2 regions of the Pseudoalteromonas sp. KAN5 genome follow, and region 1 is predicted to be linked to the other one. Evidence: riboswitches for the same ligand, from Rfam matches in the RefSeq annotation. Region 1 holds a riboswitch; the other holds the start of a gene.

Region 1 (5,065 bases):
ACCATGCCCTGCATCCATATCGGTTTTAAACACTAAAATATTATCATCGGTTTTATATTCACGCATTTTAGCTACCCATTTCATGGGTTCCCAATATTGCACTTGCGAATCATGCAGCCCCGTAGTAACTAAGATATTTGGGTAAGCCTGAGCGCTAATATTGTCATACGGTGAATACTTTGCAATCACGTCATAATAATCTGGATCATTCGGGTTTCCCCACTCATCATATTCATTAGTGGTCAGCGGAATAGACTCATCAAGCATGGTGGTTAGCACATCTAAAAATGGTACATGACAACCCACACCTAAGTAAAGCTCAGGGGCTTGATTCACAACAGCGCCCATCAACAAACCTCCCGCGCTACCGCCAGAAGCAAACACTTTATTTTGCGCACCATATCCCTGCGCAACAAGTGACTTAGTCACATCAATAAAGTCATTAAAACTATTTTGCTTATGTTGTTTTTTACCTTGTTCATACCACTGACGCCCCAACATTTCACTACCGCGAACATGGGCTATAGCGTACACAAAGCCACGATCAAGTAAGCTGAGTGAAGTACTCGAAAAACTCGGATCAATGGTGATACCGTACGCACCATAACCATATTGAAATAACGGATTAGTGCCGTCTTTGTTAAATAATTCTTTACGATAAACCAATGACACCGGTACTTTTACACCATCTCGCGCCGTGATCATCAATCGCTCCGAGCCGTAATTGTCAACATCAAACTCACCTAACACCTGCTGTTGTTTAAGCAGGGTTTTCTCTGCAGTTATTAGATTAACCTCATAAAGCGAGCCTGGCGTAGTCAAACTTGAATAATAGATACGTGCCGATTGAGAGTTTGGTTCAGGATTTATCGCCACAGATGCATAAAAACAGGGGTCATCGAATTCTAAGGTCATACGCTGCTGTTGCTTATTGATCACAATAAAGCGGGTTTGTCCTTGCTCTCGCTCTGTTAACAATAAAAAATCATTAAATAATTCAACACCTTCAAGCAGTACTTCAGCTCTGTGAGGGGTGTGTTCAAGCCACTGCGTTTTATCAGCAACTGTTGCGGCGCTCGCAGTCATTAAACGAAAGTTTTTAGCCTGCCAATTGGTCACGATATAAAAGGTATCTCCGAGTTTATCAATATCAAACTCATGGCCTTCTTCACGCGGCATTAATTGCGTAAACTCACCGCTAGGCTGATTGGCATCTAATACCCAAGTATCATTAGTTTCAGTGGTGGCTAAATCAATAATAATTAGGCTTTCATCACGGCTTTTACCAAGTCCCATGAAAAAACTACGATCTTGCTCTTCATAAACCAATACATCTTGTGCTTGTTTAGTTCCTAACACATGACGATAAACCTGATAGCCCAGTAAAGTTTGCAAATCTTTCTTTACATAAAATACTGTTTTGTTGTCATTTGCCCAAACAATCTGACCTTCGGTGTTTTCTAATACGTCGTCAAGTAACCTATCATTATCAATCGTCTTAAACTTTACGGTATAAATACGGCGGCCATCAGTATCTTGCGAGTAAGCGAGCAACTGCTCATTGGGACTAATCGCAACTTCGCCTAAGTCATAAAACTCAAAGCCTGCTGCCAAGCTATTTACATCTAATAATAATTGCTTATCGGTCGCGTTTATTTCACGACTACGGTAGTGACGAGAGTACTCGTCATCACCGCGAACCTCAGAGTGATACCAATACTGACCATCCTTAACAGGAAAGGTATTGTCATCTTTCACTATGCGGTCTTTAAGTTCGTCAAACAAAGCCGTTTGCAACGGCTTAATTGGTGCTAACTGTTGTTCGCAATAATCATTTTCCGCAGCTAAATGCGCCAATATAGTTTGCTCTGTGCGCTCGTCATCACGCATCCAATAATAATCATCTATGCGTGTTTGCTGGTGCGTTGTTAAAACGTGCGGCTGTTTACGTGCAACAGGCGCATTTAAAAGAGAAGACAACGATAAGTTTGATAAAGCCACAGAAAAACCAATAAAAAATTTTGATGACGAGAGTTTACCATAATTTTCAAAAGTACATAAAAAAGCCCACTCAAAGAGTGGGCCGAAAATGCTAACTAGCATTAAGGGGAAACTTGCTGCCAAGCTAGGTGCCAACTTTGCCCTACACCTGGTTCATAAAGCGGGTTATTTTCTTCTTTTACATTGCAAAACTGACTGAAAGGCCAAGGTTTGCATTTATATATTAAGCCCGTTTTCGGCTGTAATACTTTTACGCCGGCATTATACGTACTGCATTTTTCAGGGTAGATATAATCATATGCGGGCTTCACAGCAGGAAAGTCATCGCATTTAGCAATGCACTGAAACGTTAATTCAGCTCGGTTAATACCACAGCCCTCAAGCGCATAAATCTGATTTGAACGATAAGCAACAACCAAGCCTTGCTCTGTCATTCTACCCGCTTCAACAAGCGGTATATGGGTATTAATATACTGTGCAACATAGCGCGGCCAATTATGTGGCTCGCCCTGTTCCTCAGTGATAATTTCATATTTAAATGATAAATCGACTAGCTCTCCTTGCGTATCATAAAAAGTCACCGTCACCATATCACCAACAAATAATTGGGTATGATGATTTAGACAACCTATTGGCATCCAATTACCACAGGCCAATGACGTATGCATAAACACAGCAACACCTTAAGAACATCTAATAGGTACTATCCAGTATTTATTGGATAAAAGAAATACTTTTTCAATACGTTGTAGGGCTAATGACACACAGCGAGGTTAATATTACCCTGTGCGACGGCCCCGCTATCCTAGTTTTAGCATGCTAAAACCTTAGACCGGAAACTTTGCGTCCTAACCTTTCGATTAGTTTGCCAAAACAGCGTGAGTATAATGTGACACAGTACAAAGATCAAACTAAAGAATGTAACCGTGAATAAAAACCAATACTTAGGTTTATAAAAACAAAAAAGCCAACACATAAAGTATTGGCTTTTAATTCTCAGTATTTAACTGCTATATGCCTTAGGGTTTAATAGGTGAGCAGCCCTCATAAAAAAAGCTTTAAACATTTTACCTATATCACTCATGATAATGTATAAACACGGCACCAAAATTAAAGTAATTAGCGTTGCAAACATCACTGCAAAACCAAGTGCCACGGCCATTGGTATGACAAATCGAGCTTGCAAGCTGGTTTCAAACATGATCGGTAATACACCTGCAAAGGTTGTGATCGAGGTCAGTAAAATTGGCCTAAAACGCGCACAACCTGCTTCTATTACCGCATCTTTAATCGCGATCCCCTCTCGGCGCGCTTGATTAACAAAGTCAGTCATTACCAGCGAGTCATTAATAACCACACCCGCTGCTGCAATGATACCAAAACCAGACATTAAGGTCAGATCTAAGCCAAACCAGTAATGGCCCCAAACTGCGCCAGTTAAACTAAATGGGATCACCGACATCACAATCAAAGGTTGCGCATAACTTTTTAGCGGTACGGCTAATAAGATATAGACTAAAATCATCCCCCCCAAAAGAACATTACCTGTTGATTAGCTTGTGCCTGCTGCTCTTCAATTGCGCCACCTAGCTCCGATTTAACAGTAGGGAATTCTTCTTTAAGCTGCGGTAACAGTTTGTCTTTGACTTGATTTATTACTTCGTTTGGTTCAATCACTTCTTCATCAATATTGCCATAAACATAAACAGTACGATAACCACCTTCGCGACGAATATAGCTGATCCCAGGTGTTTCCGTCAGTTCTACTACATCACCAAGCAGCACTTCTTTGCCTTGCGGTGTTGTAACTACAGCATGTTTAAGTGATGAAAATGCTTCACGGGTCAATTTAGGGTAGCGCACCATAACGCGTACTTCTTCGCCACGGCGAATAACACGTTGTGCCTCACCACCGTAAAAACTGGCGCCGACTTGATTTGCAATCGACGCTAAATCCAAGCCTAAATCATATGCAACCGGTTTTAAGCTCATTTGCACTTCTTTACTGGCAGGATCGATGGTCGAACTAATATCAAACAAGCCTTCTTGTTGCTGTAATAGTTGAATAAAACGACGTCCTGCATCATTTAACGTGTCAATGTCTGAGCCATACAGTAAGTAACCAAACTCACCATCACCACCGCCTTGACTGTTCACATCATCATAAATCGTTAACGACTTAACGCCGGCAATAACTGGCATTCGTTCACGCCAGCGACGAGACAGCTCAAATGCATTATAAGGACGTAAATCCTCTTCAACCAAAGGCGCTAATAACTGTGCTTCTGTACGGCCTTGGTTAAACACTAATACATCTCGAACTAACTTATGCCCGTACTCACGCTCTGTTTCTTTATCGACCGCCACCACCATGGCTTCAATTTCACGTATTGCTTCGATAGTTTGCATATCAGAGACGTTATCGTTCATTTCTAAATTAATTTGCGGAAAATCGTGCGGGATCTTAGGCATAAAACCAGTGCGCACTTGGTTTGATGCAATCAGAGCAAAGGTAATAATTAGCAAAGCAATAAATGAGCAAAATACAGCCCATCGCCACTCAACGCAACGCACGATAAAACGTCGATAAGGTCCATTTACGAAACCAAAAAAACGCTTATTAAAACGCGCACGCCAACTATCTGGTTTGATCGGCGAAAAGTTAGTATGTGCAATGTGTGCTGGTAAAATCAGTTTTGACTCGATTAAGCTGAAAATTAAACACAGCATAACCACCACTGCAATACCGTAAAAGAATGCACTCTCAGGGCCTGAAGACAGGGTAAATGGCGCAAATACCGCCACAGTAGTTAGTACACCGAATGTGGCTGGAGTGGCGACTTTTTTAGCGCCATTAACCACATTAACAACACCACCGCCCTTCTTCTCTATTTCCGTATAAGCACTTTCGCCAATGACAATGGCGTCATCCACCACAATCCCTAGCACCATAATAAAGGCAAATAATGACAAAATATTAATAGTGACGCCAAACAATGGCATCATCATCATCGCACCTAAAAAGCACACTGGCAGACCAATCATTACCCATAATGCAAGCTTA
Region 2 (5,065 bases), 230 kb from region 1:
TGACAAAGTAGAATCAATATACTCGACGGGTTCTGAGATTAAAGCTCCCGTGCCTTCACTCAACCCCGTACCTCGTGGCTCTGTTTTACCATCAAGAGCAACCGATAGGTCAAGCCGTTGCTTGCTAGAAAACTCATTATGAGACGAAAGCTTGACGTTATAATCCAAAAAGTTATCAGCGGAGTCTAAACGATAGTACCCACTATCAATACCTAAATCTAAGGTGTATTGATTTACACCATCATCCAGACGGGTTTGTAACTTTGGGATTACTCTAAAAAACTCACTGCTTTTCTCGTTCTGCGGTTGATAATAGAGGTTATCATCATAACCAAGTCCTATACTAAGTGATGGCTTTAACTCAATACCGCCGTCAGTAATGTAGCTGCCGGGTTCAAAGTTCGCACTTGCAGCCGCACTAAAGAATAACGTAGATGAGAGTAGGATTACTCTATTGAAGTCCATTTTAATAAGCATTTTTATTCACAAACCCTTTGAATATAGTCAAGAAAATAATTTTTATATCAAACCATAATGACCAATGTTTTATATATTGCAGATCATGTTCAACACGCTTGCTCATTTTCTCTAGCGTATCCGTTTCACCACGCCAACCATTAATTTGAGCCCAACCAGTGATCCCCGGCTTAGCTTTATGACGCAACATATAAAATTCAACTTTTTTACGGTATTCCTCGTTGTGAGAAACAGCATGAGGTCTAGGGCCAACAATCGACATATCCCCCCACAAGACATTAAAAAATTGCGGAAGCTCATCTAAACTAGTACGACGCAAAAAACTACCAAAGGGCGTTATCCGACTATCATGCTTTTTGGCTTGGGTAACCACTTGGCTATTTTCCATAACCTTCATAGAACGAAACTTCCACACTTTTATTTTTTGTCCTGCAAGTCCATACCTATCCTGCATGAAAATTGCGGGACCCTTGGAGGTAATTTTTACACCAATAAAAATAGCAAGTAACAAAGGAAAAATTAAAAGCAAAATAACAATACTAAGGACAATATCTTCTGTGCGCTTTATCCACTCTTTAGCACCTAGATAAGGAGATTCAAATACACTTAAAGTATCAACTGCACCGATGTGCTCAATACGCGCATGAATTAAATTAGACAATAAAAAATCAGGAATAAAGTGAACATCAACGGTAGTATCACCTAACTGCAGCAAGATATCTGCAATCCGCTTTTCCGCTTTCATTGGCAGAGCAATAAAGAGCACCTCAATTTCACCACAACGCGCCATATTGACAGCTATGTTGATCTCATCAGCCACATTTTTGTCCAATTGTGTAAATACTCGCTCAGGACTGCGGTCATCAAAAAAACCTACAAAATCATAACCTAACTCTGCATGTTTAATAATTTCTTGATATAAATACAATCCGCTTTCTGTAGCACCAACAATAGCGACTTTTCTAGCACCAACACCTAGCTTACGTTTGTGACGTTTATACAACATTGCAACTAAGCGCCAGCTATATAGCATCAAAAAACTAAAGCTAAGCCACAGTAATAAACTTACCCGTGACAATGACTCTGTGAACTTTAATAAAAATGCGATTGCAAACAATGCCATAAATGCAAGGGCCAAGGCAGTCCAAGCGCATAACACCATGTGCCTGAACTTTCCCGCTCGCCAAGAACGATAAGCAGCTAAAGCTTCTGTACAATAAAGATAAGTTGTTATGACTACTAATAAAGAAATAATGTAATAAGGTGAAAATACAACACCATAGATAAATACTGCCAACTGTAAAGATAAACACAATGAAGTAATATCGAGAAGACGATATAAACTCGCGCTCGACGAACCTGAATCTTTAAACGTCCTTGAAGAATTCATTTTACATGTCCCTGTAGAATTAAATTATTGTAATTGCTAACAACTTAAAAATCACAATAAACAAGACTATATTACTAGAAAAATAGTATCAATACTTATTATGTTTAAAGCTAAAGCAACAATTTTAATAATGAAAAAAACCAAGAAACATATATAAACATTTGTTTATAAACAAACTAAAAGGCAACACATTAATTTTTCTATCTAATTATTATAAAAGTATATTTTAAATTCATATAAATAAACACACCACAGAATAACCAAATGAGAAAGACTAAATAAGCAATTAACTCTCCATAGCAACAAACCCGCTTTACAGGAACTACGAGAATTTGACTTGTAGATTAAATAGAATGAATAATAAAAACCTGATTAAACCAGGAGACTTATAATGGTTTGGTTATTAAATTTAAATATACACTTAATTTTAGATAAAATAACTTAAGGACACAAAAGGTATGAATGAATTTTAGGGAGCTGCTCCCCCCCCTAAAATTCATTAAACGTATTTATTTCAAAAATCAGAATGGTTGGCAGTAATATCAGCATTCATTTTCTCAAAGTCTGCAAATTTATTACCGACACGAATACGATCATAATACATAATTCGAGATTCAACAGGGTCATCTTCTTGCCAGTTCCAACGATACAATCCGAATTTAGCATACGTTTTATGATCCAATGAGTCCGCAGCATAACCAACTGCACCAGAGTAATTTATAACAAGATCCTCACCTTTCCATAATTTAAGAAAGCCAACATCAGCATCCCCACTGTATTTAATATGCAGCACCCAATCGCTCCACAGGCCAAAATCAGCACTATAATCCCCAATGTCTAACACCAATTTTTCATGATCAAGGTTTGGGCTTGGCACTTCATTACTGCCCGCTATCGTTATTCTATAGCGCCCCTTGATCGTTTGTAGTGATATTGGAGTGGTAACATAGCGGTTCCAATTTCCATCCGCAGGAGACGTATGCACTTGAAAGAAAGATTCAGGATATGAGCTGTAAACATAGTCGCTATTTAAAAGAGTTGAAAAAGCATACCATCGCTCTATTTCCTTACCTCTTTCCAATGGCGCTAGTAACTCAGCACGCTTTGCGCCATATACATCAACATCAGTTTTGCGAATAGTAACTTTCGCGCCGTAATTCCCCCTCTCTCGCTTGAATAGCCCATTTCAAATTAGATGAATGAGCCCTTTCATACTTATAATATGGATTGATTTCCCAATCGAGAGACCAAATTATTTCATCGTGTTGCTCACTAAAGTAACCATTGTTCAAACTTGCGGCTGTTAACTGAAAAGGAATAATGATGGCGGCACATACTGTGATTTTCTGAACGTATAACTTATACATGGAGTTCCCCTTATTAAACATAACAATAAGAAGAAAAGCATAATTGAGCGTTGCTCAACTATGGAAGTCATCCGACCATAACTTGATGTCTTAGGCGATCACTTTGCGTCCTTGGGTTTCCCCAAGTTTGCCCTTTCTCATAGTAAGACTAATAACAAAACATCAATGCATCAAGCTAAAAGCAATAATAAAGAACTAAAACACATACAGTTAACTAACACTTATTCCCTAAATCTTTGTTACTAGGAAGATTTAGGAGGCAAGCTTTTCTTTCAATAATAACCAGGCAAACTTTGAGTTTGTAACTAGGTATCTTTTCCACATACGTCTAGGTTCTTGTAACACCCTATAAAACCACTCAAGTCCCGAGTTTTGCATCCACAAGGGAGCTCTATTTACTTTGCCAGCGACAACATCAAATGTACCACCCACTCCCATCACAAAATCAACACCTAATTTATCTTGCCATTTGTTTATAAAGTTTTCTTTTTTTGGCGAAGTAATGGCAACAAATAACAATTTAGCGCCAGATTGCGCAATTTTATTAACTAGTGCTTCTTCATCATCCCAAAAATAACCATCATTAAAGCCTGCAATATTTAAATTAGGATATAACTCATAAGATTTTGCTACCGTTTTTTTAACAACGTCATCCGTTGCGCCAAGTAAAAATATTGGAAAGTTATTACGCTCACTCATGGCTAGTAAATTATGAAACAAATCAACTCCTGCGACTCGCTGTGGCACCCGGTGCCCCAAAAATCTTGCCCCCCAAACAACTCCCATACCATCAATGTTGATTACATCACAAGACTTTACAGATTCAGCTAACTGTAAATCTTTTTGCATATTAACAAGCTTGGCAACATTAACCACTACATGTTGTAAGAATCCGCCTGTAGAGACTCTGCTCTCAATGTAAGCGACTGTTTCATCCATGGTTGCGACATCCATTGGCGAGCCTAAAAATTCAATACGTTTCATAATTTCCCTATTTAATTGTTTTGATATCGAGTGCTTTAAACGATATCTGGTTGCGTGTGGGGATTTTTGAATGGCGATACAAGCCTATTTTTAAATAATGCTGAAAATCATTAAGCATATTTGCACCCGTAAAGAAAAACCGTGTTTCATCATTGAGTGCAACCGTTAATCTACCATCCTGTTTGTTTGACCATAAAAATCTAAATTGAAAGCGGTGCCATTGCCCTTTGGATAATGGTACCCACTCTCGATTTACCCCCCCATAATCAATACCGATGCCAAAGACCCCCTGCTGAGATTCAGTAAATAATGACACCGGAGGGCTATTACCGGGAAAGTTTTGCCACGTTTCACCTCTTTCAGGGTTCGGCTGATCGTGCCATTGTGCAAATAAACTCCAGCGATTTTTTTTATCATTTTGAAAGTCATCTGGAACTTTCATTTCAAAACTATAACTTACTGTCTGCCCTAGCTGATAAGGGTAATCAATAGACAATTCAGAGCGAATGCCTGAATGTAGTCGAGCTTGGTTTGGGCTAATGTTAAAAGTAATACTATGTTCTGCATACGTGACTGTTTCATTAGCTGCCGCTTCTAAAAACATATACTTATATAAATGTTCCGCACTCAACGATTTTGCTAATTGTGCAGTAAACTGTTTGCTGTCTATCTGGTTTGATTGTGCACAACTGGTGAAGCTCAACGTTATTAAGCCTGTTATCGCAAGCCGCTTAACTATTTTTTGCAGTTGCATAAACTGATTCCCACAACGGAAGAATAACTTTTGATGTAAAACGTGCCTGATACACTTCATTGGCACTTTTGACCACCGTGCTTAGCTCTGTTG

The links. Region 1 has a riboswitch for cyclic di-GMP ahead of KAN5_RS14870 (hypothetical protein). Riboswitches for the same ligand answer to the same signal wherever they lie in the genome.
Region 2: it holds a riboswitch for cyclic di-GMP, as region 1 does, so the genes downstream of both, KAN5_RS13955 (hypothetical protein) here and KAN5_RS14870 (hypothetical protein) in region 1, are expected to answer to the same signal.

The regions. Positions count from the first base shown of each region.
Region 1 covers NZ_AP025589.1:3,341,852-3,346,916, reverse strand. Annotated here, with positions in the region: gene KAN5_RS14875 (oligopeptidase B) at 1-2,001, opposite strand, end outside; gene KAN5_RS14870 (hypothetical protein) at 2,103-2,669, opposite strand; cyclic di-GMP riboswitch class I at 2,789-2,881, opposite strand; partial or broken gene KAN5_RS14865 (efflux RND transporter permease subunit) at 3,005-5,065, opposite strand, start outside.
Region 2 covers NZ_AP025589.1:3,113,908-3,118,972, forward strand. Annotated here, with positions in the region: gene KAN5_RS13940 (outer membrane beta-barrel protein) at 1-465, opposite strand, end outside; gene KAN5_RS13945 (undecaprenyl-phosphate glucose phosphotransferase) at 467-1,867, opposite strand; gene KAN5_RS13950 (heparin lyase I family protein) at 2,382-3,005, opposite strand; gene KAN5_RS13955 (hypothetical protein) at 2,992-3,234, opposite strand; cyclic di-GMP riboswitch class I at 3,294-3,376, opposite strand; gene KAN5_RS13960 (WecB/TagA/CpsF family glycosyltransferase) at 3,487-4,173, opposite strand; gene KAN5_RS13965 (heparin lyase I family protein) at 4,226-4,972, opposite strand; gene KAN5_RS13970 (glycosyltransferase family 4 protein) at 4,950-5,065, opposite strand, start outside.